3 regions of the Caballeronia sp. NCF2 genome follow, and region 3 is predicted to be linked to each of the others. Evidence: predicted binding sites of a transcription regulator. Region 3 holds the regulator's gene; each other region holds the start of a gene.
What was found. The regulator HrcA, encoded in region 3, represses chaperone genes, less so after heat shock. The targets are predictions, from matches to a motif close to TTAGCACTCNNNNNNNNNGAGTGCTAA.
Positions count from the first base shown of each region.

Region 1: the regulator HrcA is predicted to act here: its motif matches at 7,157-7,183, upstream of rpoH (RNA polymerase sigma factor RpoH).
Region 2: the regulator HrcA is predicted to act here: its motif matches at 8,937-8,963, upstream of NCS02_RS11305 (co-chaperone GroES).

Region 1 covers NZ_JALQDN010000001.1:339,458-349,455, reverse strand. Annotated here, with positions in the region: gene ftsY (signal recognition particle-docking protein FtsY) at 1-483, shown strand, start outside; gene NCS02_RS01700 (LysE/ArgO family amino acid transporter) at 516-1,133, opposite strand; gene maiA (maleylacetoacetate isomerase) at 1,130-1,774, opposite strand; gene NCS02_RS01690 (fumarylacetoacetate hydrolase family protein) at 1,785-2,483, opposite strand; gene ybiB (DNA-binding protein YbiB) at 2,810-3,802, shown strand; gene leuA (2-isopropylmalate synthase) at 4,220-5,872, shown strand; gene NCS02_RS01675 (nuclear transport factor 2 family protein) at 5,889-6,272, opposite strand; gene NCS02_RS01670 (acyloxyacyl hydrolase) at 6,318-6,884, opposite strand; gene rpoH (RNA polymerase sigma factor RpoH) at 7,248-8,183, shown strand; gene nagE (N-acetylglucosamine-specific PTS transporter subunit IIBC) at 8,315-9,998, opposite strand, start outside.
Region 2 covers NZ_JALQDN010000028.1:40,274-50,271, forward strand. Annotated here, with positions in the region: gene NCS02_RS11260 (cryptochrome/photolyase family protein) at 1-802, shown strand, start outside; gene NCS02_RS11265 (hypothetical protein) at 799-2,193, opposite strand; gene NCS02_RS11270 (rubredoxin) at 2,546-2,716, opposite strand; gene thiD (bifunctional hydroxymethylpyrimidine kinase/phosphomethylpyrimidine kinase) at 3,026-3,901, shown strand; gene NCS02_RS11280 (DUF72 domain-containing protein) at 3,933-4,712, shown strand; gene NCS02_RS11285 (RNA-guided endonuclease InsQ/TnpB family protein) at 5,011-5,952, opposite strand; gene NCS02_RS11290 (helix-turn-helix domain-containing protein) at 6,007-6,399, opposite strand; partial or broken gene NCS02_RS11295 (hypothetical protein) at 6,522-6,734, shown strand; gene groL (chaperonin GroEL) at 6,831-8,471, opposite strand; gene NCS02_RS11305 (co-chaperone GroES) at 8,567-8,857, opposite strand; gene NCS02_RS11310 (DUF4148 domain-containing protein) at 9,242-9,592, shown strand; gene NCS02_RS11315 (DUF2242 domain-containing protein) at 9,764-9,998, shown strand, end outside.
Region 3 covers NZ_JALQDN010000002.1:63,219-73,216, forward strand. Annotated here, with positions in the region: gene glnE (bifunctional [glutamate--ammonia ligase]-adenylyl-L-tyrosine phosphorylase/[glutamate--ammonia-ligase] adenylyltransferase) at 1-751, shown strand, start outside; gene recN (DNA repair protein RecN) at 761-2,413, opposite strand; gene NCS02_RS02495 (NAD kinase) at 2,444-3,340, opposite strand; gene hrcA (heat-inducible transcriptional repressor HrcA) at 3,527-4,543, shown strand; gene hemH (ferrochelatase) at 4,667-5,734, shown strand; gene NCS02_RS02510 (RNA-binding S4 domain-containing protein) at 5,760-6,167, shown strand; gene NCS02_RS02515 (hypothetical protein) at 6,139-6,300, opposite strand; gene grpE (nucleotide exchange factor GrpE) at 6,661-7,263, shown strand; gene dnaK (molecular chaperone DnaK) at 7,475-9,430, shown strand; gene dnaJ (molecular chaperone DnaJ) at 9,675-9,998, shown strand, end outside.

The sequences.
Region 1 (9,998 bases), on a different contig from region 3:
GCCGCCGCGCGCGAACAGCTGACGGTCTGGGGCGAGCGCAACAACGTGACGGTGATCGCGCAGGAAAGCGGCGACGCCGCCGCCGTGATCTACGACGCGGTCGGCGCGGCGCGCGCACGCAAGATCGACGTGATGATGGCCGACACCGCCGGACGTCTGCCGACGCAATTGCATCTGATGGAAGAGCTGCGCAAGGTGCGCCGCGTGATCGCGAAGGCAATGCCCGATGCGCCGCACGAAGTGCTGCTCGTCATCGACGCGAACACGGGTCAGAACGCGCTCGCGCAGGTCAAGGCGTTCGACGACGCGCTCGGTCTCACCGGCCTCGTCGTCACGAAACTCGACGGCACCGCGAAGGGCGGCATTCTCGCGGCCATCGCGCGTCAGCGGCCGGTGCCGGTGTATTTCATCGGCGTGGGAGAGAAAGTCGAGGACTTGCAGCCGTTCAGCGCCGAAGAATTCGCCGACGCGTTGCTCGGCTGAACGTGAAACGAGCGCCCGCGTGGCGCTCTTTTTTATCGCGCGAAGAGCAAGGAAGCCGCGATCCACCACATCACGCAGCCGACGATCACATCGAGCACGCGCCACGACACGTCTTTCTCGAACCACGGTTCCAGAAGACGCGCGCCGTAGCCGAGCGCCGTGAACCAGACGATCGACGAAGACATCGCGCCGGCCGCGAACCACGCGTCGCCCGGCCAGCCGCGTTGCGCGCCGATGCCGCCGAGCAGCACGACGGTATCGAGATAAACGTGCGGATTGAGCAGCGACAAGGCGAGCACCGTGGATGCCGCGCCCACCGCCGTCTGCGAATCGCCATCCGATGCGTCCAGATGCCCCGGCCCGCGCCACGCCGCGATGAACGCGCGCAAGCCGTACAGGAACACGAAGATCGCGCCGGCCCAGCGGATCACGTCGAGCAGGACGGGCGCACGCGAAATGAGCGCCCCCATGCCGCCGACGCCGAGCCCGATCAACATCACGTCGATGAACGCGCAGATCGACACGACGATTCCTACGTGACGTCGCTTCAAACCCTGCCGCAACACGAAGGCGTTCTGCGCGCCGATCGCGACGATCAGGCTCGCGCCCAATCCCGCCCCCGACAGAAAGCTCGGGAAATCGGCCGTCATTCGGCGTCCGGTTGCTGCGCGGGAGCGGCCCGCGCGAAGGCGTCGATCGTGCTGGCGTGATCGGCGATGCGCGAAATCGTCGGATAAGCGCTCACGTCGATGCCGAAGCGCCGCGCGTTGAACACCTGCGGCACGATGCACAGATCGGCAACGGTCGGCGTGTCGCCGAACGTGAGCGCGCCGACGCGCCTGTCGGCGGCCAGCCGCGTTTCGAGCGACGTGAAACCCATCTCGACCCAATGCCGATACCACGCGTCCTTCACGTCATCCGGCACCTTCACCTGATGCTTCAGGTACTTGAGCACGCGCAAATTGTCGAGCGGATGAATCTCGCACGCGACCTGCATCGCGACCGAACGCACGAAGGCGCGATCGGACGGATTCTTCGGCAGGAGCGCCGGCTCGGGATGCGTCTCCTCGAGATACTCGATGATCGCGAGCGACTGCGTGAGAACGTCGTCGCCATCGACGAGCGCCGGCACAATGCCGTCCGGATTCACCGCGCGATATTCGGGCTTCAACTGCTGGCCGCCGTCGCGCAGCAAATGCACGCCCTCGTACTCGTAATCGAGCCCCTTCAGATTCAGCGCGATACGCACGCGATACGCCGCCGAGCTGCGGAAATAGCTGTAGAGCTTCATGGTCGCGGACTCAGACGACGCGCACGGAGAATTCGCCGATGCCGTCGACGCCGCCCTTCAGCACGTCCCCCTTCACGACCGCGCCGACGCCTTCGGGCGTGCCGGTGAAGATGAGATCGCCGGGGAAGAGTTCGAAGAGCGTCGACAGATACGCGACCGTCTCGCCGACCGACCAGATCAGTTGCGAGATGTCCGAGCGCTGCTTTTCCTCGCCGTTGACCGTCAGCCAGATCGCGCTCTTTTCCAGATGCCCGACCTTCGATACGGGATGAATCGGGCCGATCGGCGCGGAGCGGTCGAAACCCTTCGCCGTGTCCCACGGACGGCCGAGCTTCTTCGCTTCGGCTTGCAGGTCACGGCGCGTCATGTCGAGCCCGAGCGCGTAGCCGTAGACGTAGTCCAGCGCCTTATCGGCGGGAATGTTCTTGCCCTGCTTGCCGATCGCGGCGACGAGTTCCATCTCGAAGTGCAGATTCTTCGTCTGCGACGGATACGGGAATTCCGCCGTCGAGCCCGGCGCAACGTTCAGCACGGCATCGGCGGGCTTGCTGAAGAAGAACGGCGGCTCGCGATCCGGATCGTGGCCCATTTCGCGCGCATGGGCTTCGTAGTTTCGCCCGACGCAGTAGATGCGGCGCACGGGAAACTGCTCGTTCGAACCATCGACGGGCACGGCTGCTGCCGGCGCCGGAGGAAACACATAACTCATCCCGCTCTCCTGATGCTGTTTTGATTCGCAGATTTCCGGACGAATGCGTCGGCGTTCACGGCCGGCGAGAACAAGGAGTGTAACGTGCGCGCACAAATCGTGGCGAAGCTTGTCGGGCTTGGCTCTGCGAGCTTTCGACCGGCCTTCGGAGCTGCGGCTGGCGCGGTGGTTTTAGTAAGCATCGGCGGAAAAGCGCGCGAAACGTTCGATGGGCAAACCTTGCCAGCGCTCCTCAAATGCGGTACTCAATAGCATTCCTGCACCTTAAAAAGCGCAACGGCATCGCTCAGATTACGGAATTGAGCGCCCGATCGCGCACCTCTCCGATGACCGACTCCGCTTCCCCCACTTTCGCCTGCGCACGCTACATCAAGGAAATCGGCCGCGGGCCGAATGGCGCGCGCGCACTTTCGCACGAGGATACTTACGCGCTCTACGAAGCGATGCTCGACGATCGCGTGCCCGAACTCGAACTGGGCGCGGTGCTGCTGGCCTATCGCGTCAAGGGCGAAACCGCCGCCGAGCTTGCCGCGATGCTTTCCGCCGCGCATCGCTCGTTCGAGCCGCTGCATGTCCAGGATGGCCGCGAGCACGCACGGCCCGTCTCGATCCCGAGCTACAACGGCGCACGCAAGACGCCCAATCTCGTGCCGCTCCTGTCGCTGCTGCTCGCGCGCGAAGGCGTACCGGTCCTGGTGCACGGCGTCACCGGCGATCCCGGCCGCGTGACGAGCGCCGAAATCTTCGCCGAACTGGGCATCGCGCACGCGGCTTCGCACGATGAAATCGAAGACAGCCTCGCCTCGCGCCGCCTCTCCTTCGCGCCGATCACCGTGCTCGCGCCGAAGCTCGCGCGATTGCTCGCGCTCAGACGCCGCATGGGCGTGCGCAATTCGACACATACGCTCGTGAAGATCCTTCAACCGTTCGCGGACCCGGGCCTGCGGCTCGTCAACTACACGCATCCCGAATATCGCGAGAGTCTCACCGGGCTTTTCACCGCGCATCCGGACGCGGCGGCGGGCGGCGCACTGCTCGCGCGCGGCACGGAAGGCGAAGCCGTCGCGGACACGCGCCGCCAGGTGCAGGTCGACTGGTTTCACGACGGCCACGCCGAAACGCTGATCGCGCCCGAGCATTCGCAGCCGGACGCCCCGCGTGTCGAGCTGCCCGAGACGCTCGACGCCGCGACCACCGCGCGCTGGATCGAATCCGTGCTGCGCGGCGATGTGCCGGTGCCGCCCGCGGTCGCGCGCCAGGTTGAAGTCATCGCCAATGTGGTGCGCAAGCCGGTCGCCGGTCAGGAAAATCCCGTTTGACACACTATTCAACGCTGGTTTAAAGTCGAACGCATGCGCTTGACCCAGTTTTCCTCCCTCCGAATTATTTCGGGCCGCCTAGCGCGGCCCCTATCGCTACGTCTAGCGTAAGTCGCCAGACGTAGCGCCGTGCGTTCGCAAGTCGCGCGGTCCTCCAGAAGTTTCCCGCAGTACCTTTTCTTACCAACCTGTAGTCGTCAGCTTTTCGTTCGCGCATCCCGCGAAACGGAAACGCGAGGGTCACATGCACGCTGCTTCGCGCACGTTCACGTTGGTCGCAGGCGTCACCATCGCCGGTGATTCGTGTGAACGCGCGCGCCGCCCGGTCTTACGTGCATGCCGCCACGCCCGGCCAGCCGCCGGACACGGCCTCTCTCGCAGACGCTACGCAAACCGTCCGAAGAGAGATCGACGATCATGATGCCGAACCCCGCCGAGAAATACCGTCCGTTTCCGCAAGTCCGTCTGAATGGCCGCCGCTGGCCGAACCGCACGATCGAAAAAGCGCCCGTCTGGATGAGCACCGATCTGCGCGACGGCAACCAGTCGCTCATCGAGCCGATGAGCATCGCAGCGAAGCTCGAGTTCTTCGAGATGCTGGTGAAAATCGGGTTCAAGGAAATCGAGGTGGGCTTCCCGTCGGCATCGCAGACGGATTTCGACTTCGTGCGCAAGCTGATCGACGAAAAGCGCATTCCGGACGACGTGACCATCGAAGTGCTCGTGCAGTCGCGCCGCGAACTGATCGAGCGCACGTTCGAAGCGGTGGAAGGTGCGAGCAAGGTGATCGTGCATCTCTATAACGCGATCGCGCCGTCGTTCCGCAAGATCGTGTTCAACCAGTCGAAGGACGAAGTGAAGGCGCTGGCGGTCGAAGGCACGCGCATCATCAAGGAATGCGCGGCGGCGCGGCCGGACACGCACTGGATCTATCAGTACTCGCCCGAAACCTTCAGCATGACGGAGCTGTCGTTCGCGCGCGAAGTCTGCGATGCCGTCGCGCAAATGTGGCGTCCGACGCCCGATCACAAAATGATCGTGAATCTGCCCGCGACCGTCGAAGCGGCAACGCCCAACGTCTTCGCCGATCAGATCGAGTGGATGGACCGCAACATGGGCTTTCGCGACAGCATCGTGCTGTCGGTGCATCCGCATAACGATCGCGGCACGGCCGTCGCGGCGGCGGAAATGGCGTTGCTCGCTGGCGCGGATCGCATCGAAGGCTGCCTCTTCGGCAACGGCGAGCGCACCGGCAATGTCGATCTCGTGACGCTCGCGATGAATCTTTACACGCAAGGCGTCGATCCGGGCCTCGATTTTTCCGATATCGACGCCGTGCGCCGCGTCGTCGAGCGCTGCAATCAGATTCCGGTGCATCCACGCCATCCGTACGCGGGCGATCTCGTGTTCACCGCGTTTTCGGGTTCGCATCAGGACGCGATCCGCAAGGGCTTCGCGCAGCGCGTGCCGGGCACGGTGTGGGAAGTGCCCTATCTGCCGATCGATCCGGCCGATCTCGGCCGCAGCTACGACGCCGTGATCCGCGTGAACAGCCAGTCCGGAAAGGGCGGTTCGACGTATCTGCTCGAACGCGGTCTCGGCTTCACGCCGCCGCGCCGCGTGCAGATCGAATTCAGCCACGCCGTCCAGAAAGTCACCGATGCATCCGGCGCGGAAATCAGCGGCGAAGCGATCTGCGAGCTCTTCAAGCGCGAGTATTTCGATGCGGGCGGGCCGGTATCGCGCATCGACGTTTCGACGCTTACGGTATTCGAAAGGCGCGTCGCATTACCGGCCGTAGTGGCTGCGACGAGCGGCGACGCTCACGCGCAGGCGGTCGCCGCCGCGCTCGGCGTGGACGCGAGCGTGAACTGGTTCGAGACGTCCGTGACGGCGAACGGCGACACGGCGGCGTTCGTCGGCTGTCGTGTCGGAGACGGGCCGACGCGCTTCGGCGTCGCGGTGCATGCGAATCCGGCGCTCGCGGTCGCCGATGCCGTCGTGAGCGCGGTCAACCGCTCCGGGCGCGTCGTGGACAACCTGCGGCAAGACGAAGCCGTGGAAGCGTGATGGGCGGCGCGCGTGGCTATTCGAGCGCCACGCGCGTCGCCTGCAGGGCGAGCAGCTGCCATTGGCCTTCGGTCTGCACATGGACGGCGGTGTAGGCGATCGGAAACAGCAGCGCGCCGTTCTTCGATTCCATCTCGATCAGCGCACGGCCCGACACGAGGCACGTATCGCGGCCGGCGGGCAGCACATCCTGCGACTGAATTTCGATCTGCCGATAGCGGCGGCGGCCCGCGGTGATCGCGTCGATGAACTGGCGCTTCGTCTCCCGCTTGCCGTTCGTGTGGACGTAGCTGACGTTCTCGGCCAGCAGCGCGTCCAGCGCCGGGCCGTCGCCCTCGACCATGGCACGGAAGCGATCGCGCTCGAGGCCGCGGATGGCCTCAATGGTTTTTGCCGGCATCTGTCGATTCCCCTTGTGTCGAGGAACCGATGCGCCGGCGCCTCGTCAGAAGTTGTATTGCAGATATAGCTGGCTGAAATTTATACCAGGATTCGGCTCTTTGATACCGCCGTTCGACAGATGCTGAAAGCGAAATCCCGCTTGATAGCTCTGCTTCGACCCGAAGATCATGCCGACGCCCACCATGTCCGCGAACTGGAACGCCGACCCGACGCTGAAATCCTCGGTGATGCGCGTGTGCGAGAGCAGCCGCACGCCGACGCCCGCCTCGATGAACGGCCGGAAGTAGCCCGAGCTCTTCACGAAGCGCAGCACTGGCGTAATGCCGAATTCCCATATGTTCGGATGCACGGCGTTGTCCTCGGTCGTGTGCCAGTAGGACACGTGACCTTCGCCGATGAGCGTGAAGTGAAAACCGCCGATCTCCCACCAGGTGAGGCCCGGATCCCAGGACAGGCCGAGATCGGCCTTCTTGATGTCGTGGTCGGCGACGCCGCCGGCGATCTGGACACCGAATCGGTCGGCATGAGCCGCCGCCGACGCGAGACCCAATGCGGTACAAACCGCCACGCGCGCTAGCGGGCGGGGCCACGAACTCTTGTTTTTATGCATTTGCACCCCAATTTGCTCGGATAGCGGGTGTGTTTCGTAAATTGCTGTCGCTTGGCGATTCTAGTGACGTTTTAAAACATTTGCAGAAATCGCATCAGCGCGCCCCCGTTTGTAGAATTTCTGATCGCGACAGTGGGCAAGCAAGGTAAATCATGCGAAAACGTTTCAGCCTCCGGTAGTTTCTTCCGCTGCTCGCGCAACAGTCCGTCCTATTGGACCCGCAAATTCGATAGTTTTTGTGGGAACTCCCACATTCCCCTCTGCTCTAACACTTAGCACTCGATGGACTGGAGTGCTAATATCGTGTCTGACTTGCCGCGGTCGTTAAGCGGCACGTGAATTGTTGATAAGGAGCTTATGAGCGTGACCAATGCGATGACCCTTCCGAATGTTGTGAGCTCGGCACCTGCCAAGGCATCTTCGGCAGGCGCGCTGACGTACGCACAGTCGTCGATGCTGACCGGCCAGATCGGCAACATCGATTCATACATACAAGCAGTGAACCGTATTCCGATGCTTTCGCAGGCGGAGGAACGACAGTACGCCACCGAATTCCGCGAGCAGGGCAACCTGAACGCCGCGCGCCAGCTGGTGCTTTCGCACCTGCGCCTCGTCGTGTCGATCGCCCGTAACTATCTCGGTTACGGCTTGCCGCACGCCGACCTGATCCAGGAAGGCAACATCGGTCTGATGAAAGCGGTGAAGCGCTTCGACCCAGAGCAAAACGTGCGCCTGGTGTCGTATGCGATGCACTGGATCAAGGCCGAGATTCACGAGTACATCCTGCGCAACTGGCGCATGGTGAAGGTCGCGACAACCAAGGCGCAGCGCAAGCTGTTCTTCAATCTGCGCAGTCACAAGACCAGCCATTCGGCGTTCACGCCGGACGAGATCGAAGGTCTCGCGAGCGAGCTGAACGTAAAGCGCGAGGAAGTCGCGGAGATGGAAACGCGCTTGTCGGGCGGCGATATCGCGCTCGAAGGCCAGGTCGAGGATGGCGAGGAAGCGTACGCGCCCATCGCCTATCTGGCCGACTCGCACAACGAGCCGACTAACGTCATCGCCGCGCGGCAGCACGACAGGCTGCAAAGCGACGGCCTCGCCGATGCACTCGAATCGCTCGACGAACGCAGCCGCCGCATCATCAAGGCGCGCTGGCTCGACGTGCAGGACGACGGCTCGGGCGGCAAGACGCTGCATGAACTGGCCGACGAGTTCGGCGTCTCGGCGGAGCGCATTCGCCAGATCGAGGCGAGCGCGATGAAGAAGATGCGCTCGGCGTTGCATGACTACGCGTAACAATTGACTGTGCCATTGCATAAATTGCAAAGCCCGCCGTCGACGAGACGGCGGGCTTTTTCTTTGGCACTTCGCTGAAAACACAAACGGCGCCCGCGGGCGCCGTTTGTTATCGAGCTTCGATTACCGCTTCAGGCAGGCATCGGTGCAGCGCCGCCGCCGTTGCCGGACAAGCGCGTGGACAGTTGCGCCGCATAGCGCTGCGCCGCCGCGCCCACGACGATGTGGAACGTATCCGCCGACACCCACGCCACATCCAGCGACGACAAACGCTGACGATCCACCGACGACGGATCGCGCACGACCACGCGCAGGCGCGTCTGCGCAACCGCGTCGAGCGATACCACGTTGGTCGCGCCGCCGAACACCGCGAGCCAGCGGAACGGGTCCGGATCGAGCGGGCCGGGCGTCTGGTCGCCGCTCACCGCTGCCGCGACCGGTTGCGCCGGCGTCGACGATGCGGGCGTTGCGCCGCGCGTCGACGAATGCTCGAGTTCGCTGCGGATTTCATCGGCGATCAGATCGGCTTCCGGCCCGATGATCACCTGGACGTTGGTCGCGCCGCGCTTCAACACGCCGCGCGCGCCGATGCTCTTCAACTGCGGCTCCGACACCTTCTCCGAATCCACGACCGACAGACGCAGACGCGTCGTGCAGGCATCGACGAGCGTCAGATTGGATGCGCCGCCGAGCGCCGCGACGTACTTCGCAGCGCGCGTGTTCGACACGGCTGCTGCCGCGCCGGGCACGGGCGGAATCAGGCCGCCATCGACGGTTTGCGCCACGTCGGTTTCGGCGTCGGTCGTGGCCGGCTCGCGGCCCGGTGTCGCCATGTTGAACTTGCGGATAAAGAAGCGGAACAGGCCGTAATAGATGACGAAGTACACCGCACCGACCACGAGCGCCAGCCAGCCGCGCTGCGACAGACCGTAGTTCAGCACGTAGTCGATCGCGCCCGCCGAGAACGTGAAGCCCAGGTGGATGCCGAGCGCCGAGCAGATGGCGAGCGACAGGCCCGTCAGCACTGCGTGGATGCCGTAGAGCACCGGAGCCAGGAACATGAACGAGTATTCGATCGGCTCGGTCACGCCCGTCAGGAATGCGGTCAGGGCCATGGAGAACAGCAGGCCGCCGACGATCGCGCGGCGCTCCTTCGGCGCTTCATGGAACATCGCGAGGCACGCGGCCGGGAGACCGAACATCATCACCGGGAAGAAGCCCGTCATGAAGCCGCCCGCCGTCTTGTCGCCCGCGAAGAAGCGATGCAGGTCGCCGTGCACGATCGCGCCGCCGTCGGGCGGCGTGAACGAGCCGAACACGAACCACGCGAGCGAGTTGATGATGTGATGCAGACCCGTAACCAGCAGGATGCGGTTCAGCACGCCGAACACGAAGGTGCCGAGCGCGCCGGCGGTCGTCAGCCAGTTGCCCGCGCCGTCGATGGCCGCCTGCACCGGCTGCCAGATGTAGCCGAAGACGATGCCGAGCACCAGACACGCGACGCCTGTCACGATCGGCACGAAGCGCTTGCCGCCGAAGAATGCCAGATACTCGGGCAGCTTGATGTCCTTGTATCGGTTATACAGATAGCCGGCCACCATACCGGCGATGATCCCCGACAGCACGCCCATGTTGAGCTTGTCGTTGATGTCCTTCATCACGGCCACTTCGATGAGGTAGCCGATCGCGCCGGCGAGACCCGCCGTGCCGTTGTTGTCCTTCGCGAAGCCCACCGCCACGCCGATCGCGAACAAGAGCGGCAGATTGGTGAAGATCGCGTCGCCGGCGTCCGCGATCATCTTGATGTTGAAGACA
Region 2 (9,998 bases), on a different contig from region 3:
TTTCCCCGCGCTAAAAGGGCCGAGCTATCTCGGCGTTCATCTGCGGCACGGCACGATGTCGATCCGCGCGCTCGCCCGCAGCGCCCACGATGCGCAGCGTCACGGCGACAAGGGCGCTGAAACGTGGCTAGGCGAGCTGATCTGGCGCGAGTTCTATTTCTCCGTGCTGCACCATTTTCCGCACGTCGGCGTGGCTGGCGATCATCGCGCGTTCAAGCCGGAGTACGACCGCATCGGCTGGGAAACGGGCGATGCCGCCGACGCGAATTTCGCCGCGTGGTGCGCGGGTCAGACGGGCTATCCGCTCGTCGATGCGGCGATGCGGCAGATCAACGCGTCGGGATACATGCATAACCGTCTGCGCATGGTTGTGGCGAGCTTTCTGACAAAGGATCTCGGCATCGACTGGCGACGCGGCGAGGCGTACTTCGAAGCGCATCTGAACGACTTCGAGCTCTCGAACAACAACGGCGGATGGCAATGGGCCGCGTCGAGCGGCTGCGATGCGCAACCGTACTTTCGCATCTTCAATCCGGTCACGCAGTCACGGAAATTCGATTCGGCGGGCAAGTTCATCCGTCATTACGTGCCAGAGATCGCGGCTCTTTCCGATCGCGATATTCACGCGCCGTGGCTTGCAAAACCGGATGCGCTGAAAGCGGCGAAGATCTCGCTCGGCGCGGATTATCCGCAGCCGATCGTCGATCACGAAGCCGCCAGAAAACGCACGCTCATGCGTTATGACGTCGTGCGCGCGCCGGGCCCGAAGCAGCTTCCGCCCGACGACGACGGCGAAGACTAGCGCGCAAACGGCGCAGGTTTTTCGATCATCGACGTCAGCGCGACGATCGATCCGCGCCCTTCCGAAGGCGCGATGCCGGCTGCCGCCTGATGCAGCATCGAACGCAGCATTTGCGCGGCGCGCTCGGGCACGGTCGCGTCGATGCCGCGTGTCGCGCCTTCGGCGCCATCGGCGTGCGTTTCGCCGTGATGCGCGACGCGCCGCCATGCGAGGCCGAGCGTATCCGCCAAGAGCGCGACATGCCCGAGGCCCAGCGCGCAAGCCGCCGCGCCCAGCCGATGCGACGCGTCCGCCGCCGACAGCGCCGCCGCTTCATCGACCATGCCGGTTTCGTTCGCCTGCGTGCCGCGCTCGACGAGCGCGTCGATCGACGTTTCCGCGCTCTGCAGGAAGTCCTCGTAAGCACTCGCGTTCACGCGCAGCACGCCGAGATCGCGCGTCGCGGCGTCGCGCGAGGCTTCCTCGCCCGCCTGCGCGGCGCTCTCTTCCCACGCCGCTTCCGATTCGGGCGTCGCGGCGACGTGCCACGCGACCGTCAGGCCGTAATCGCGCAAAACATCGACGTGGTCGGCATCTTCCGGCCGCGCGCCGTACAGCGCGAAATCGCGCCACAGCAGCGCGAGCGTCGCGCGCACGAGCGAGCGCGGCGCGTACGACAGCGCGTGCGCCTGATCGGCCAGCACGAGGTTGAAGCGCGCGTAGAGACGCTTGACGTCGGCGATGTAGTCCAGCTCGCCGCCGGTGCGCTGCGCGCGCTCGCGTAGCGCCACGACCGCCGACGACGCGAGCCGCCAGAAATCGTAGGGATCCGGGCCGCGCAGTTCGTCGAGGCAGGCGTCGAGGCGCGCGAAGGTGTCGGCGGAGCCTTCGGCCGGTCCGCGCAAGAGTTTCAGCAACGTTTCCTCATAGCGCGCCCGCGTATGCGCGAGCCGCTCGGGCGCGATGCCGCGCAGCGTCGCCGGCGCGATCGCGCGGCCCGCGAGGGCGAGGTCATCGTAGGAAACCGGCGCGATGCGCGTATGCGATGCAAGCAACGCATGCAGGCCGCGATAGTGATCGAAGAGCGCCGTCGAGCACGAGAGTTCGCGCAGATTGCGCCGCTCGACCGCGCCGCGAAAAACCGCGATCGCATCGGCGATGCGTGCGTGGCTACCTTCCGATTCCTCGCCGAGCGGCGCGACGAGCGTCAGCGCCTCGGCGAAGCGCTGCGCGGGAAGCCACCCCGCCGAATGCAGCGCGGCGATCGCGCGCTTGAGCGCCGCCCCGGTTTCGCCCTGACGCTGGAACGCGTGCAGCGCGTCGGTCAGCGCCATTTCTGCGAGTCGCACCGATCCGCCGCGCGGATTGGGCAAGGCTTCGTACGGAACGGGCAGATCGGGACGAGATGTCATAACAAGCGCTCACAAGCCGGTTCGCGGGCGCGGCGACGGAAGGCCGCCGTCACCCGCCGTTTATATGCGTCATCGACAGGCGGGAGACGGCGTCGCCGCGCCTGCTTCAAGCGTATGCCTTAACGGGCCAGTGCGGGAACCGAACCTGCAAAGGCTTTTCGCATCTTTGTTCGCCAACGTCGGTCGACGCCGGAATCGCCGCAACGAACTCATCTGACGCTGCAAAATCCGAAAAATCGGACGGGCCGCCCGACGGCGGCCCATGCGTGGCACGCGCCGTCAGCGACGTACGCGGTCCGCAAAAAACGCGCGCCGCATGACGCGAGTCATGCGGCGCGGCAGAACGACAAGATCAGATCTGGACCATCTCGAAATCTTCCTTGCGGGCTCCGCATTCGGGACAGGTCCAGTTGATCGGAACGTCCTCCCAGCGCGTGCCCGGCGCGATGCCCTCGTCAGGCAATCCCGCCTCCTCGTCGTAGATCCAGCCGCAGATCAGGCACATCCAGCTTCTGTATTCCATACTTATGCCGAGTCGATTGGTCGTTTAAAAATAGGACATGATGGTACCGTGTTGCCGTGCCGATGCCTAGCAAGCCGCCCGCCTGCGGTGCGCGCATCGTGACATGGGTCGAAACGGCCGTCACGCCGGGTCCGGTGAAGAAGGCTAGCGCACCGGAAAAAAGTGCGCAAAGAAACATTCCTGGCGGCGTTAGGCCGCATAATCAGACATGACCGAGCGGGCATTCGCTCACGCGCCGAGGCGCGCACGAGTTCGCTTAGAGCCGATCGTCCATCCAAGCAATCCAATACCATAATGTCCGTTTTTGCCATGACCGGCGATTCCCCACCGATCGTACTCACCTTCGGCCTTTCCGATCCAACGGGCGGCTCCGGCCTGCAGGCCGACTTGCTGACGCTCGCCAGCATGGGCTGTCACGGCGCGACCGTGCTGACGGGCTACGCGGTGCGCGACTCCGCGACCTGCGATGAAGTGACGGGCCTCGATCCGGACACCGTCGCGACCCAGGCGCGCATGTTGCTAGAGGACATGCCGATCGCCGCCTTCAAGATCGGCGCGGCGACGCGCGCGGAGCTCGTGTCCGCCATCGCCGAAGTCGTCTCCGATTACGACGACGTGCCGCTGATCCTCGCGCCCGATTTCACGCTCGACGACGAACACGTCCTGTCCGCCGATGAACTGCGCGAATCGCTCGCCGATCTGCTCGTGCCGCAGACCACCATGCTGATTGCCGATCACGCCACGCTACTGCAACTCGCGCAGCCCGACAGCGACGCGGAATCGCCGACGCTCGATTCCGCGATTTCCCACATTCTGGCGCAGGGCTGCGAGTACGTGCTCGCAATGGAAACCGGCACGCATCGTCACGTCAACACGCTCTACAGCGAAGAAGGGCTCGTGCGACAGGACACGTGGGAGCGCAGCGTGCAACGCATCATGGGCCTGACCGATACGCTCGGCTCGGCAGTCGCCGCCCTGCTCGCCAACGGCCAGGAACCTGCCGAGGCCGCGCGTGAGGCGCAAGAGTATGTGTTTCAGGCCGCGCGCGCCGCGTTCCGGCCCGGCATGGGCGCGTATCTGCCGGATCGCTTCTTCTGGGCGCGCTCGAACGATGCCGACGAAGAAGGCGACGCATCCGCGCTGCCCGACGATCCAACGGGATTGCCCGGAGAAGCCCGACACTGACACACAACAAGAAGGGAGGCGACGCGAGCGCATGCCATACCGACTGCCCCATCTGCACAAGCCCGGCCCGCAAGGCGCGATCCGCATCGGCTGCGCGGGCTGGGGCCTGTCGAGCGGTGTCTCCGCGAGCTTTCCGCATGAAGGCACTCATCTCGAACGCTACTCGCACGTTCTGACGTGCGTCGAGATCAACTCCAGTTTCCACAAGCCGCATCGCGAGCAGACCTACGCGAACTGGGCGCACAGCGTGCCCGAGTCATTCCGGTTCTCGGTCAAGCTGCCGAAGGCGATCACGCACGACGCGCGTCTCGTCGATATCGAATCGCTGCTCGACGACTTTCTCCGCGCGGCCGGCCAACTGGGCGACAAGCTCGGATGCTGGCTCGTGCAATTGCCGCCGAGCCTGCCGTTCGATCACGACATCGCCGACGCGTTTTTCAAGGCGCTGCGCGAGCGCACGACGTTGCCGGTCGCGTGCGAGGCGCGCGAACATAGCTGGTTCACGACGCACGCGGCAGCGTTGCTGAAGTCGCATCACATTGCATACGTCGACGCCGACCCGATTCCCGACGAATGCGAGATCAAGCATCGCGCGGACGCATCGCTCGTGTACGTGCGGCTGCACGGCTCGCCCGAGCTATACAAGTCCTCGTACGACTACACCTATCTCGACGAACTCGCGCGCACGCTGCACAACCGCGCGAAAAAGACGGCCGAAGTCTGGTGCATCTTCGACAACACCGCCGAGGGCCACGCGCAGCCGAACGCGCTGCATCTGATGGAGCGGCTGCGGATTCATCACAAGGTCTGATTCTCTGGAGATTGTTCGATGCAAAGTCCGCGGGACGAATTGCCCGTTTGCTTGCAGCCATGCTGCTCGCCTCGCTGCCGAGTTCGCCGTCCCGAGCAGAAGCAAAAACGTCGCGCTCGCGGGCGACCGCACACCGCTGCTGACGATCTTCTTCGAGCAGAATGAATCGAAGACACGGCGGCAGGTCGTTCGGCAGAAGTTGAAGGAACAAGGCTACGTGAACTCTCATCGGCCTGAAGACGCGATGCTTCTGTGCCTCGCGGCGCATGATTCCTGCTTCGCGGCGGACTGCCTTGACCTACGCAGCTAGGCGTGGATCAGGACTTACATTCGCTCCACAGGCAACTTCCGGCGTCCCACCGGTCGGAATTCTGTCCATCCGTCGAAACGCAATGCGCTTTTTAGACTTCTCGACGAAGAAAGCTCCGTCGCGCAATGCTCGGATACCGAGGGTCTTGATGTTGATCCCCGCGTTATGGTCAGCATGCAGCGACAAACCGCAGCGTAGACAGACAAAGCGACGGGCATCCCTGTTGTCTGCATGGATGTGCCCGCACCGGGAACATCCTCTTGACGAATTTTGTGCTGGCACCTTGCCGACTAGCTTGTTCTTTTTCGCGGCCTTGTAGCGCAAATATACGTCGATTCTGCCCCAGCACGAGGCGAGGATCTTCCGGTTCAAGTGAGCCTTCGCCTTCGCACGGTTTTCGAGCCACTTTCCTGTGCGCTCGTCTTTGACCACCTTCGGACGACGGCTCATGTTCCTGACCTTAAGATCCTCGAGCACAAAGAAACGCGCTTCGCTGTTGACGAGCCGATAAGTGAGTCGGTGAGCGAAGTCGTTGCGCACGCGCGCTGCGTACTCCAGCCGTCGAGCAATCCGTCTGGCCAGTTTGCGGCGGTTCGCCGACCCATCCTGCGATCGCGCTAAGCGCCGCTGATATCGCTTGGCACCGATCTCCTTGCGCTCCATACGTTTCACGGTCACAGGATCGAAGCGCAACTGCTCACCAGCGCTCGTGGCAACACAGTTGTCTGCCACGTTGCGGTCAAGGCCGAGCGTGACCCTAGCCAGCGTCGCGTCGTCGAGCGTATCCAACTCGTACGCCAATTCGTGCGGCATGCGCACAATGAAATTGCTCTCGTGCTCGTAGCAGAAACTCAAAAACCATTGACCAGCAAGCTCGCGGAGGACGATGCTCTTTGGCTCTCCAAACGGGCGATGCGCCTTGAATGGCAACCTGCCGATGGGATCGGCCTTCGTGCCCAGTTGGATGGCCGGCCCTGCAGCAGTCTAGACAAGGCGGAACAGTTCCGCGGTCACGTGGACGCTGTTGAAGTCTCTCCGTGTGCGGCGTCGCGGTGCGTTCGCGAGCTTTTTCAACTGTCGTTGCTTAGCGTTCATCCAGCGCACTGCGCCGTTGCGCAGGATTTGACTTGGCACCTCGTACAGCCACGGTGTCAGTTCCCGGTCCTTGAACTGCGCGTAAGCCTGATCAAGCGGGGCTTTGACTTCCACGTTACCCGAGACTACCTCAAGCCTGCGTTGTGCTGCGAAGAGCCGATCTTCGTCTACTTTTCCGTTGTAAATGAAGCGCTGACAGCCAATCCATCGCGCGAGCGTCGACGCCAATTCCGCATCAGGATAGGCTCTGAATCGAACGCCAGATTGGAGTGTGATAGGCATATTGATACTGTACATCCATACATAGAAGTGTCAAGGAAGTTCGATCCGCATCGGCTCGAAAGCGAACCATCGGTCCGCCACCTATACTTCCCGCGTGACGGAAGATCGCCGATGTTTTATCCAAGAATGTTCCATCGCCGGGCGTCGAAGTGGTGTCGTGGTACGTGATGATGGGCATCGGCCAGGTCGTGACGCTGCGCGTGCCCGCCGACCGGTTGCGCGAAGTGAATCGCGCGATCGAAAGCACCGCATGGGGCGGATATCGGACGGAGTTCTATCCGACGTACGACTACAAGGCCGCCGCGCAGAAGTTGCGCGAGGAGATGAACAAATAGTCCGGACGAAAAAAAACCCGCATCGCTGCGGGTTTTTCTTTGGCATGACGCGAGCCTCTTTCGAAGCCCGCGCCGATGTAATCGGCTTTCGCCAGATTACATGTCCATGCCCATGCCGCCCATGCCGCCGGGCATGCCGCCAGGCATCGGAGCATCTTCCTTCGGCAGTTCGGCGACAGCTGCGTCGGTCGTCAGCAGCAGGCCAGCCACCGATGCCGCGTTTTGCAGCGCCGTGCGCGTCACCTTCGTCGGGTCGACGACACCGGCTTCCACCAGGTCACCGTACTCGCCGGTTGCCGCGTTATAGCCGTAGTTGCCCGTACCTTGAGCAACTGCTGCCACCACGACCGAAGCTTCTTCGCCGCCGTTCGTGACGATCTGGCGCAGCGGCTCTTCCATTGCGCGCAGGACGATCTTGATACCGGCGTCCTGGTCTGCGTTCGCGCCCTTCAGGCCGTCGATCGCCTTGCGTGCGCGGATCAGCGCAACGCCGCCGCCTGCCACGATGCCTTCTTCCACAGCTGCGCGCGTTGCGTGCAGTGCGTCTTCGACACGTGCCTTCTTTTCCTTCATTTCGACTTCGGTCGCAGCGCCGACCTTGATCACCGCAACGCCGCCGGCCAGCTTGGCCACGCGCTCTTGCAGCTTTTCACGGTCGTAGTCCGACGTCGCTTCTTCGATCTGCTTGCGCACTTGCTTCACGCGCGCTTCGATGTTCACGGCTTCGCCAGCGCCGTCGATGATCGTCGTGTTTTCCTTGCCCACTTCGATGCGCTTCGCCTGGCCCAGTTCAGCCAGCGTTGCCTTCTCGAGCGTCAGGCCGGTTTCTTCCGCGACCACTTGACCGCCGGTCAGGATCGCGATGTCTTCCAGCATGGCCTTGCGGCGGTCGCCGAAGCCCGGAGCCTTGACAGCAACCGTCTTCAGGATGCCGCGGATGTTGTTGACGACCAGCGTAGCCAGCGCTTCGCCTTCGACGTCTTCAGCGATGATCAGCAGCGGACGGCCAGCCTTCGCGACTTGTTCCAGAACCGGCAGCAGATCGCGGATGTTCGAAACCTTCTTGTCGTGCAGCAGCACGAACGGGTTTTCGAGGACGGCGACTTGCTTGTCCGGGTTGTTGATGAAGTAGGGCGACAGGTAGCCGCGGTCGAATTGCATACCTTCGACGACGTCCAGCTCGTCTTGCAGCGACTTGCCGTCTTCGACGGTGATGACGCCTTCCTTGCCGACCTTGTCCATCGCTTCAGCGATGCGCTCGCCGATCGACGTGTCGCTGTTCGCCGAGATCGAGCCGACTTGCGCGATTTCCTTGTTCGTCGTGCAGGGCTTGCTGATCTTGCGCAGTTCTTCGATTGCTGCAGCCACGGCCTTGTCGATGCCGCGCTTCAGGTCCATCGGGTTCATGCCCGATGCGACGTACTTCATGCCTTCGCGAACGATGGATTGCGCGAGCACGGTAGCGGTCGTGGTGCCGTCACCTGCGTTGTCGCTGGTCTTGGAAGCAACTTCCTTGACCATTTGCGCGCCCATGTTCTGGAGCTTGTCCTTCAGTTCGATTTCCTTCGCGACCGACACACCGTCCTTCGTGACCGTCGGGCCGCCGAAAGAGCGCTCGAGCACGACGTTGCGGCCCTTCGGACCCAGCGTGACCTTGACCGCGTTGGCCAGGATGTTCACGCCTTCGACCATCTTGGCGCGTGCGGAATCGCCAAAAGTGACTTCTTTAGCTGCCATATCCAAACTCCTTGATTCGATTCGGTTTGCTGGCTTCGCTGCGGCGCTCGGAGGAGCGGCTCAGGCAGACGAAGCCAAACGTGCAGGAAGGATGCTTACTTGACCAGAACGGCCATGATGTCTTCTTCGCGCATGACGAGCAGTTCCTGCCCGTCGACCTTGACGGTCTGGCCAGCGTACTTGCCGAACAGAACACGGTCGCCGACCTTCACGTCGAGGGCGATTTGCGCGCCCTTGTCATCGCGCTTGCCCGGGCCGATGGCCAGGACTTCGCCTTGATCCGGCTTCTCAGCGGCTGCTTCAGGGATCACGATGCCCGATGCGGTCTTGGTTTCCTGGTCCAGACGTTTGACGATGACGCGATCGTGCAAAGGACGAAGGTTCATACACACTCCTCTCTTGATTGAGACTGAAAACGCGGGAAAACCCGTCCTTTGAGAAGGATCTCGCCGGACGGCAATCTTGTTAGCACTCTCGTGCAGTGAGTGCCAATTATATGGAGCGACTTTGACAATTTCAAGGACGCAAAGGCCGGGAAAACGCTAAAGCGCTTGACTCTTGAAAAACGGCACTGCGTCCATAAGCGGAAAATCGGATCAATGGAAACCAAAAACCGATTGACAGAATTAATGCCGATTCGACAAAAGTGATTTCGTCGGATTAGGGTTTTTCCTAGGTCGTCCGGAGCCTAGACTGCATCTCAACGACGAAGCAACGGAAAGACACACACTCCGCCGCGACGTTCCTTAAAACAGCATCCGGAGGTCATCATGTTCAAGTTCAAATCAATCGTTCCCGCCATCGCCATTGCAGCCGTACTCGCCGCGCCGGCTTTCGCGCAAGCGCGCGAAGACGGCCCTGCCACCCGTGCGCAAGTGCGCGCCGAGCTCGTCCAGCTCGAACGCGCCGGATACAAGCCGATGGCCGATCAAGCCACGTATCCCGCCGAGATTCAGGCTGCCGAAGCGCGCGTGGCCGCGCAACAAAGCGCCTCGAACGCGTCGTTTGGCGGCGTGAGCGATGGCGCGTCGGCATCGGGGAAACCGGCGCGCGTCGGCTTTTTGAGCCGTATCGTCCGCCCCGCCGCCGATGCCAATCCGGTCGACTTCAATCGTCCGTAAGCGAACGCAAAGCGGCGCGCGACGCCGCATCCGACGAAGCCCGGCCTCGCGTGCCGGGCTTTTCGCTTGCTGAAGGAACTAAGACCCCTGCTTTTTCGTCGGTGATACCGCTGGCACTACAATCTTCACCTGCCTCTCTTCGTTCCTCTCGCTCTCCGTCTTAAGCCGCTCATGTCATCTCTCGCATCGTCGCGTCTCGTGTTCGTGTCGCTCGCGCTGACCGCCCTTGTCGGGTGCGGCGGCCGCGCCGCCACCACGCCGAGCTATCAGCAGGAGCTGTTCAGCACCGGCGTGAGCCCGTTCGCGCACAATTTTGACGCCACCGTCAACGAAACCTGCGAGGCCGCGCGCCGCGCGCTGCTGTCGCAAGGCTTTCTCACGACGATGGGCCAGCCCGACACCGTCG
Region 3 (9,998 bases):
CTACGCGTCGGACCTCGACCTCATCTTTCTGTACGACGATCCCGACGACGCGGCCTCCGACATCTACGCGATGTTCACGCGCCGCCTCATTACGTGGCTCACGTCGGCGACGGGCGCGGGCACGCTCTTCGACGTCGACTTGCGTCTGCGGCCGAATGGCGAATCGGGCCTGCTCGTGACCGACCTCGCATCGTTTCGCCGCTATCAGATTCGCGAGGGCGACGCGGCGAACACGGCGTGGGTCTGGGAGCATCAGGCGCTTTCGCGCGCACGCTACAGCGCGGGCGATGCCGAAATCGGCGCGGAGTTCGAGCAGATTCGCGCCGACGTGCTCGTCATGGAACGCGACGCGGCCGCGCTCGCGCGCGAGATCGTGTCGATGCGCCAGCGCGTCGCCGATGGCCATCCGAATCGCAGCGACCTGTTCGATCTGAAGCACGATCGCGGCGGCATGGTCGATATCGAGTTCATCGTTCAGTACTGGGTGTTGCTGCACGCGCGCGAGCATCGCGAGTTTCTGCGCAACGCGGGGAATATCACGCTGTTGAAGATCGCCGCGAAAAGCGGATTGATCGCCGAAGCAGAAGCCGATGCGATCGGCGCGGCGTATCGCCAGTACCGCAAGCTGCAGCACACGCTGCGGCTCGACGGTATGGAAAAGGCGCGCGTCGATCCGGCCACGGTTCAGACCGAACGCGACGCGGTGACGGCGCTGTGGGACCGCGTGTTCGCAGTGGCGTCGGCGGGCTGACGCGGATGCTTAAGCCGCCAGCATTTCCTTCGCGTGCTTGCGGGTGGTCGCGGTGATTTCGAGACCGCCGAGCATGCGCGCGACTTCTTCCACGCGTTTTGCGCGATCGAGTTGCTTTACCGTGCTCACCGTGCCGCCCGCATCGTCCGACGATTTCGCGACCTGGAAATGCTGATCGCCACGCGCGGCCACTTGCGGCAAGTGCGTGACGCACAGCACCTGACGGTCGCGGCCGAGCTGATGCAACAGACGCCCGACCACTTCCGCGACGCCGCCGCCGATGCCCGTGTCCACTTCGTCGAAGATGAGCGTGGGCGTCGGACTCGCCGTGCTCGCGATGACGGCGAGCGCAAGACTGATGCGCGCCAGTTCGCCGCCCGACGCGACTTTCGCGAGCGGCCGCAGCGCGACGCCCGCGTGTCCCGCGACGCGGAATTCGATCTGCTCCAGCCCGTTCGCGCCGCCTTCGGCGAGCGGCACGAGCGCGACCTCGAAGCTGCCGCCTGCCATCGACAGTTCCTGCATGCCTTCCGTGACCGCTTTCGACAGATTTTTCGCGGCCTTCGCGCGCGCCTTGGACAGCACCTTGGCTTGCGCGAGATATTCGCTCTTCGCTTTCTCGGCGGCGGCGTTGAGCGCATCGAGATCGGCGGCGGCATCGAGTTCGGCGAGCTGGCGGCGGCGCGCGTCGTGTTCTTCCGGCAGCGTTTCGGGTTGAAGGCGGAACTTGCGCGCGGTCGAGTGCAGTTGCTCCATGCGTCTTTCGACTTGCGCGAGCCGGTCAGGATCGAGCTCCAGCCGCTGCGCGTAGTGCGATAGCGAATACGACGCTTCCTGCAACTGGATTTCCGCCGGTTCGAGCGACGCGAGCACGTCGTTCAACGCGGGATCGATATCGGACAGGCCGCGCAGCTTCGAGATGATGGCGCCGAGCTGCGAGATCATCGCTTCGTCGGATTCGGAGAGCGCGCCGAGCGCACCCTGCACGCCGTCGATGAGACTCGCCGAATGCGACAGCCGATGATGCTCCGCGCTCACTTCTTCCCATTCGCCGGGCTGCGGCGCGAGCTTGTCGAACTCGCTCAGTTGCCACGCGAGACGCTCGCGTTCCAGTTGCAGCTCGCGGTCGCGATTCTGGGCGGTCTCGACGGCTTGCTGCGCGTCGCGCATCGCTCGCCACGCACGATTCACCGCGCCGGCCGTGTCGAGCAACTGCGCGTGCGTGTCGAAGAGTTCGCGTTGCGCGTCCGGTCGCATCAACAATTGATGCGCGTGCTGGCCGTGGATATCGACGAGCATTTCGCCGACTTCGCGCAACTGCGCGAGCGTCGCGGGCGTGCCATTGATGAACGCTCGCGAGCGGCCGCCCGAATCGATCACCCGCCGCAGCATGACCGAATCGGCGTCCTGCGTGAGCGCGTGTTCGTCCAGCCAGCGCACGACGAGCGGATGCGTCGAAAATTCGGCGGTGATGTCGGCGCGCGCCTGACCGGCGCGCACGACGCTCGCGTCGCCGCGCGCGCCGAGCGTGAGCGCGAGGGCGTCGATGAGGATCGACTTGCCCGCGCCGGTTTCACCCGAAAAGACCGTGAAGCCTGGATCGAAATCGATATCCAGCGTGGCGACGATGACGAAATCTCGAATGGAAAGATGACGGAGCATGGACGCTTCGGGGAAGGAAGTTCTGGCAGATCAGAGAGCGGACGAATCCTGCGACGGATGCTCGTTCCAGTGCAGCTTCTTGCGCAGCGTGGCGTACGTGCTGTAGCCGACCGGATGCAGCACCGGCACCGTATGCTTCGAGCGCCGCACTTCAATCGCGTCGTTCAGTTCGACGGCGGTGAACGACTGCATGTCGAAGTTCACGTTGACGTCGCGACCGCCGATGATCTGAATGGTCACTTTCGAATCGTCGGGCAGCACGATCGGCCGGTTCGACAGCGAATGCGGCGCGATCGGCACGAGCACGAAGCCCTGCAATTGCGGATGCAGGATCGGCCCCGCCGACGACAGCGCGTAGGCGGTCGAGCCGGTCGGCGTCGCGACGATCAGTCCGTCGGAACGCTGGTTGTACATGAAGTGGCCGTCCACCGACACGCGCAGCTCCGCCATGCCGGAGAAGCCGCTGCGATTCACCACGACGTCGTTGAACGCGAGCGCGTGGTAGATCGGCTTGTCGTTGCGCACGATGCGCGCTTCGAGCAGGCTGCGTTCCTCGCGCTCGAACTGGCCGGCGAGCATTTGCGGGACGATTTCCTGCATCGCCTTGAGCGGAATGTCGGTGATGAAGCCGAGCCGGCCATGATTCACGCCGATGAGCGGTGTTTTATACGGCGCGAGCTGCCGTCCGATGCCGAGCATCGTGCCGTCGCCGCCGAGCACGATTGCAACGTCCGCGCGCGCGCCCATCTCCGCGATGGAGAGCGCCGGGAACTCCGTCACGCCGACGTCCTTCGCGGTGCCCGCCTCGAAGACGACCTCGAAGCCCTGGCTCCTGAGGAGATCGGCGAGCGATCTCAGCGGCGCCTCGATGCCCGGCGTGTTGGTGCGCCCCACGAGGGCGACGGTCTTGAATTGGCCAATTTCCATGCCGGCATTACACCATAGTCAGAGAGCGAAAAGAACCGTGGGCGATGGCCGCCGGGCGCGCCGCGACGAGACCGTGCGGCATGACGCGGGCAGGCTCGCCGTTTGTCGCTAGAATGGAGCGGACGTTGAATGCCGACCACCCGGCGCGGCTCGCCGCTATCCGACACGTTGAGCTAAAATTTCCCCATGCTAGACCCACGTGCACAAACCCTCCTCAAAACGTTGATCGAGCGCTACATCGCCGAAGGTCAGCCGGTCGGTTCGCGCACGTTATCACGTCATTCCGGCCTCGAACTGAGCCCCGCGACCATCCGCAACGTCATGTCGGATCTCGAAGACCTCGGGCTGGTCGCGAGCCCGCATACGTCGGCGGGACGCATTCCCACGCCGCGCGGCTACCGGCTCTTCGTCGACACGATGCTGACTGTAGAAGCACCGCAAGACGAGGCCATGACCACCGCGGTCAAGACTCGCCTGCAAGGCGAGGAGCCGCAGAAGATCGTCGCGGCGGCGGCGAGCGTGCTGTCCAATCTGTCTTCGTTCGCGGGCGTCGTGCTCACGCCGCGCCGGAGCCACATGTTCAAGCAGATCGAGTTCATGCGGCTGTCGGACAAGCGCATTCTGCTCATCATCGTGACGCCCGAAGGCGACGTGCAGAACCGCATGATGGCCACGCAACGCGACTATTCGCCTTCGCAACTCGTAGAAGCCTCCAATTACATCAACGCGCATTTCGCGGGCCTGTCCTTCGACGAAGTACGCCGCCGTTTGCGCGAGGAAATCGACCAGTTGCGCGGCGACATGACCGCGCTCATGCAGGCGGCCGTGGTCGCGAGCACCGCCGAGACGGACCCCACTGACACCGTGCTGATTTCCGGCGAGCGCAACCTGCTCGAAGTGGCGGACCTTTCGTCCGACATGGCGCGGCTGCGCAAGCTTTTCGATTTGTTCGACCAAAAGACGAGCCTCCTGCAATTGCTGGATGTATCGAGTCACGCGCAAGGCGTGCAGATTTTCATCGGCGGAGAAAGCAATCTCGTGCCGATCGAGGAAATGAGCGTCGTGACGGCGCCATACGAGGTCAACGGGAAGATCGTCGGCACGCTCGGCGTGATCGGCCCGACGCGCATGGCGTACAACCGCGTGATTCCGATCGTCGATATCACCGCGCGTTTGCTGTCGATGTCGCTCAGTCATCAGTGACGCCATCTTGGCGCGCCGCGAAAGAGCGCGCCACTAGGCCGTTCGGCCAATGATGCGTCCGGAAACGCGCCGCTATAATGGTCCTCAACTTTTCCGACGACCATCTTCAGGCTCGCTTCCCTTATGCGTTTCGACCTCGAGTTGCCCTCGCAGCCCAGCGCTTCGCATCGCGTCGCGGTGCTGCTGATCAATCTCGGCACGCCGGACGCGCCCACGCCGCGGGCGGTGCGCAAGTATCTGGCGCAATTCCTGTCCGATCCGCGCGTCGTCGAAATTCCGTCATTCGTGTGGCAATTCATTCTGCGCGGCCTGATCCTGCCGTTTCGCGGGCGCGCATCGGCGAAGAAGTACGCGCAAGTGTGGATGCCCGAAGGCTCGCCGCTGCGCGTGCATACGGAAAAGCAGGTCGACGGCTTGCGGCGGCTCTTCGCGGCGAACGACTATCACGTCATCGTCGACTATGCGATGCGCTACGGCACGCCGGGCATCGGCGCGATGCTCAATCAGCTGAAGCTCGAAGGCGCCGACCGCATTCTCCTGTTGCCGATGTATCCGCAATACTCGTCGTCCACGACGGCCACCGCGTTCGACGACGCGTTCGCCGCGCTCAAGCGCGTGCGCAATCAGCCGGAAATCCGCACGATCCGCCATTACGCCGATCATCCGGCGTATATCGCGGCGCTCGCGGAGCAGGTGCGCGACTATTGGCGGCATCACGGCCAGCCGGATTTCGCCGCGGGCGACAAGCTCGTGCTGAGCTTCCACGGCGTGCCGAAGCGCACGATGGATCTCGGCGATCCGTATCACGACCAGTGCCAGCTGACCGGTTCGTTGCTCATGGCCGCGCTCGGGCTTACGCCGGTCGAATGCCGCGTGACGTTCCAGTCGCGCTTTGGGCGGGCGGAGTGGCTTCAGCCGTACACCGCGCCGACGGTCGCGGAGCTCGGCGCGGGCGGCGTTTCTCGTGTGGACGTGTTCTGTCCCGGCTTCACGGCGGATTGTCTCGAGACGATCGAGGAAATCGGCATCGAGGTGCGCGACGAATTTCTGAAGGCGGGCGGCAAGCATTTTCACCGGATTGCCTGCCTGAACTCAGCGCCCGCGTGGATCAAGGCACTGGGCGAGATCGCCGCGCAACATCTTCAGGGATGGCCCGTGCAGACTGTGCAGCCGCTCAGCGCAGTCGCCTGAGCGCGGCTTTTTCAGGCATTCACCCATGAACTACAAGATTTCGACGGAACCTGGCGCGCGTTTGCGCATCGATAAGTGGCTTTGGGCAGCGCGTTTCTTCAAGACGCGTTCGCTCGCGAGCGATGCGGTCGAGAAAGGCCGCGTGAAGATCGGCGGGGCGAATGTGAAGCCGTCTAAGGACGTGCGCGTCGGCGATATCGTCGAGATCGATATCGAACGGCTGGTGTGGCAGGTCGAAGTGCTCGGGATATGCGATGTGCGCGGCCCGGCGCCGGTCGCCCAGACGCTCTATGCCGAAACCGGGGAAGGCCGCGCGAAACGCATGGCCGAGGCCGAGCGCCGCAAGAATTTCCGCGAGCCCGCAGCGGAACTGCAGGGAAGGCCGACGAAGCGCGACCGGCGCACTATCGACAAATTTTCTCGTTCGGATTGAAGTAGCTTTCGATGGTCGCGTGAACGCCGCCGTACTCGGTGGTACGTTCGGTCACGACGCCGGACATGCAGATGGTGGTCGTTCCCGCGACGAGTACCAGGGCGACCACCGCGATAGCAAAGGTCAGTTTCATGGTATCCCCGGGAAGCGGGTTGCCCGGTCAGAAGGCGGCCGGATCAGGAAACGGGCAAGGGCTGAAAGCGGTTTGAAGCAATTCGTAGGATTAGGGTTAACGTGCGTCCTGCGCTGCTTTTTTGAAGTGTAGGCGACTCAGGGCTTTCCCTCAATCCGAAAATCGCGCGCCGCGGCGAAGTGTGTATTACGAGCCATTGCGGCGCCACCTTGCTGTCGAGATTTGTCCGAAAAACCGTTTCGAAGGCTTGAAAAAGCTTTCGGCGCCCTCATTTCGGCCGTTAGTGCGAAAAATGCGTCCGACTTTCGGTCTGGCCGCTTTCGCAGCCGATTCAACTCACTGCAATACATATTCAGCGACATGGAAAACACGCAAGAGAATCCAGCGAGCCAGAACGCAACGCCCGCCGACGATAACGCGCGCCAGTCCGCCGACCCGACCAGCGCGGCGGCTCCCGCGTCCCAAGGCGCGCCGGCTGATGCCGCCGCCGCGCCGCAAGCCGCGCCGAATGAGGCCGAAGCTGCGCTCGCCGAAGCGCAGGCCACCATCGCCGCGCTCAAGGAAGACTTCCTGCGCGCGAAGGCCGAAACCGAGAACGTGCGCCGCCGCAGTCAGGAAGATGTCGCGAAGGCGCATAAATTCGCCATCGAAAATTTTGCGGAGAACCTGCTTCCGGTGCTCGACAGCCTGGAAGCCGCGCTCGCCGACCAGTCGACGGATGTCGCCAAGGTTCGCGAAGGCGTCGAACTGACGCTGCGTCAACTGACGGGCGCGTTGGAGAAAGGCCGCGTGATCGCGGTGAACCCGGTCGGCGAAAAATTCGATCCGCATCGCCATCAGGCCATCTCGATGGTTCCGGCGGAACAAGACCCGAATACTGTCGTCACGGTGCTGCAGAAGGGCTACGTCATCGCCGACCGGGTGCTGCGTCCGGCGCTCGTGACCGTCGCCGCGCCGAAGTAATCGGTCTCGCGGCGTACGTGCCGGCCGTGTCGGTCGCCGCACAAAAAAAACTTATAGACCGCATCGTTTGCAGGGTCTTGAAATCGAAACTGACGCTCTTATCTTGCGTACAGGTATGAATTTTGGGCGTTCGGCCCGGTAAATCGGCAAAAGCCGGCATCGAAAGGCCGGCCGCAACGCCACTGCGATCAAAGCTAGGAGAGGATAAAAAATGGGCAGAATCATCGGTATCGACCTCGGCACCACGAACTCGTGCGTGGCGCTGATGGAAGGCAATCAGGTCAAGGTCATCGAGAACTCGGAAGGCGCGCGCACCACGCCGTCTATCATCGCGTACATGGATGACAACGAGATCCTCGTCGGCGCGCCTGCGAAGCGCCAGTCGGTCACCAATCCGAAGAACACGCTGTACGCGGTCAAGCGCCTGATCGGCCGCCGCTTCGACGAGAAGGAAGTGCAGAAGGACATCAACCTGATGCCCTACAAGATCGTCAAGCACGACAACGGCGATGCATGGGTCGAAGCGCACGGCAAGAACCTCGCGCCGTCGCAGGTTTCGGCTGAAGTCCTGCGCAAGATGAAGAAGACCGCTGAAGACTACCTCGGCGAGCCGGTGACGGAAGCCGTCATCACGGTTCCGGCGTACTTCAACGACAGCCAGCGTCAGGCAACGAAGGACGCGGGCCGCATCGCCGGTCTGGAAGTGAAGCGCATCATCAACGAGCCGACCGCGGCCGCGCTCGCGTTCGGTCTCGACAAGGCCGAAAAGGGCGACCGCAAGATCGCCGTGTTCGACTTGGGCGGCGGCACGTTCGACATCTCGATCATCGAGATCGCGGACGTGGACGGCGAAATGCAGTTCGAAGTGCTGTCGACGAACGGCGATACGTTCCTCGGCGGTGAAGACTTCGACCAGCGCATCATCGATTACATCATCGGCGAGTTCAAGAAAGAGCAGGGCGTCGACCTGTCCAAGGACGTGCTCGCGCTGCAACGCCTGAAGGAAGCCGCTGAAAAGGCGAAGATCGAACTGTCGTCGACGGCTCAGACCGACATCAACCTGCCGTACATCACGGCGGACGCGTCCGGTCCGAAGCACCTGAACCTCAAGTTCACGCGTGCCAAGCTCGAAGCGCTCGTCGAAGAGCTGATCGAGCGCACGATCGAACCCTGCCGCATCGCGATCAAGGATGCGGGCGTGAAGGTCGGCGACATCGACGACGTGATTCTCGTCGGCGGCATGACGCGTATGCCGAAGGTGCAGGAGAAGGTGAAGGAATTCTTCGGCAAGGATCCGCGCCGTGACGTGAACCCGGACGAAGCCGTCGCCGTGGGCGCCGCGATTCAAGGCCAGGTTCTGTCGGGCGACCGCAAGGACGTGCTGCTGCTCGACGTGACGCCGCTGTCGCTCGGCATCGAGACGCTCGGCGGTGTGATGACGAAGATGATCAACAAGAACACGACCATCCCGACGAAGCACTCGCAAGTGTATTCGACGGCGGACGACAACCAGGGCGCCGTGACGATCAAGGTGTTCCAGGGCGAGCGCGAAATGGCCGTCGGCAACAAGCTGCTCGGCGAGTTCAACCTCGAAGGCATTCCGCCCGCACCGCGCGGCGTGCCGCAGATCGAAGTGACCTTCGACATCGACGCGAACGGCATTCTGCACGTTGGCGCGAAGGACAAGGCGACGGGCAAGGAAAACAAGATCACCATCAAGGCGAACTCGGGTCTGACGGACGCGGAAATCGACAAGATGGTGAAGGACGCCGAAGCCAACGCCGAGGAAGATCACAAGCTGCGTGAGCTGGCCGACGCGCGCAACCAGGGCGATGCGCTGGTTCACAGCACGAAGAAGGCGGTCGCGGAGTACGGTGACAAGGTCGACGCTTCGGAGAAGGAAAAGATCGAAGCGGCGCTGAAGGACCTCGAAGAGGCGCTGAAGAGCAGCTCGAGCGACAAGGCCACGATCGAAGCAAAGGTCGAGGCGCTGGCTCAGGCTTCGCAGAAGCTCGGCGAAAAGATGTACGCCGACATGCAGGCGCAGCAAGGCGCGGCGAGCGCGGCCGCGGGTGCGGCAGGCGCGGGCGCGTCGGCGGATGCGGGCGCGAGCCAGCATCACGATGACGTCGTCGACGCCGACTTCAAGGAAGTGAAGAAGGACTAACGCCGAATCGGGCGCGTGAGTGGCGACATTCACGCGCTTTTCGGTGGTATCACCGGGACGCGTTGGCGTCTGACGTGGAGCGCGCCTGGCGAGCCTTTCGGCTCTCCGGGCACGTTGTTTTTAGAGGCGCGTTGCTTCTGGCGAGGCGCAAAAAGTTTTACGCGCGGGTTGCGAGCGACATCCGCAGCATCTCGCAGCATCTGACAGGAACCGCGGCGCTCAAGCGCGGCGGCATCGAACCGACATGGCGAAACGGGATTACTACGACGTTCTGGGCGTCGCGAAAAATGCGAGCGACGACGAGATCAAGAAGGCGTATCGCAAGCTCGCGATGAAGTATCACCCTGACCGCAACCCGGACAACAAGAAGGCGGAAGAGAATTTCAAGGAGGCGAAGGAAGCCTACGAAATGCTCTCCGACCAGCAGAAGCGGGCCGCCTACGATCAGTACGGCCACGCGGGCGTGGATCCGAACATGGCGGGCGCGGGCGCGCAAGGTTTCGGCGGTTTCGCCGATGCCTTCGGCGATATCTTCGGCGACATCTTCGGACAGACGGCGGGTGGCGCC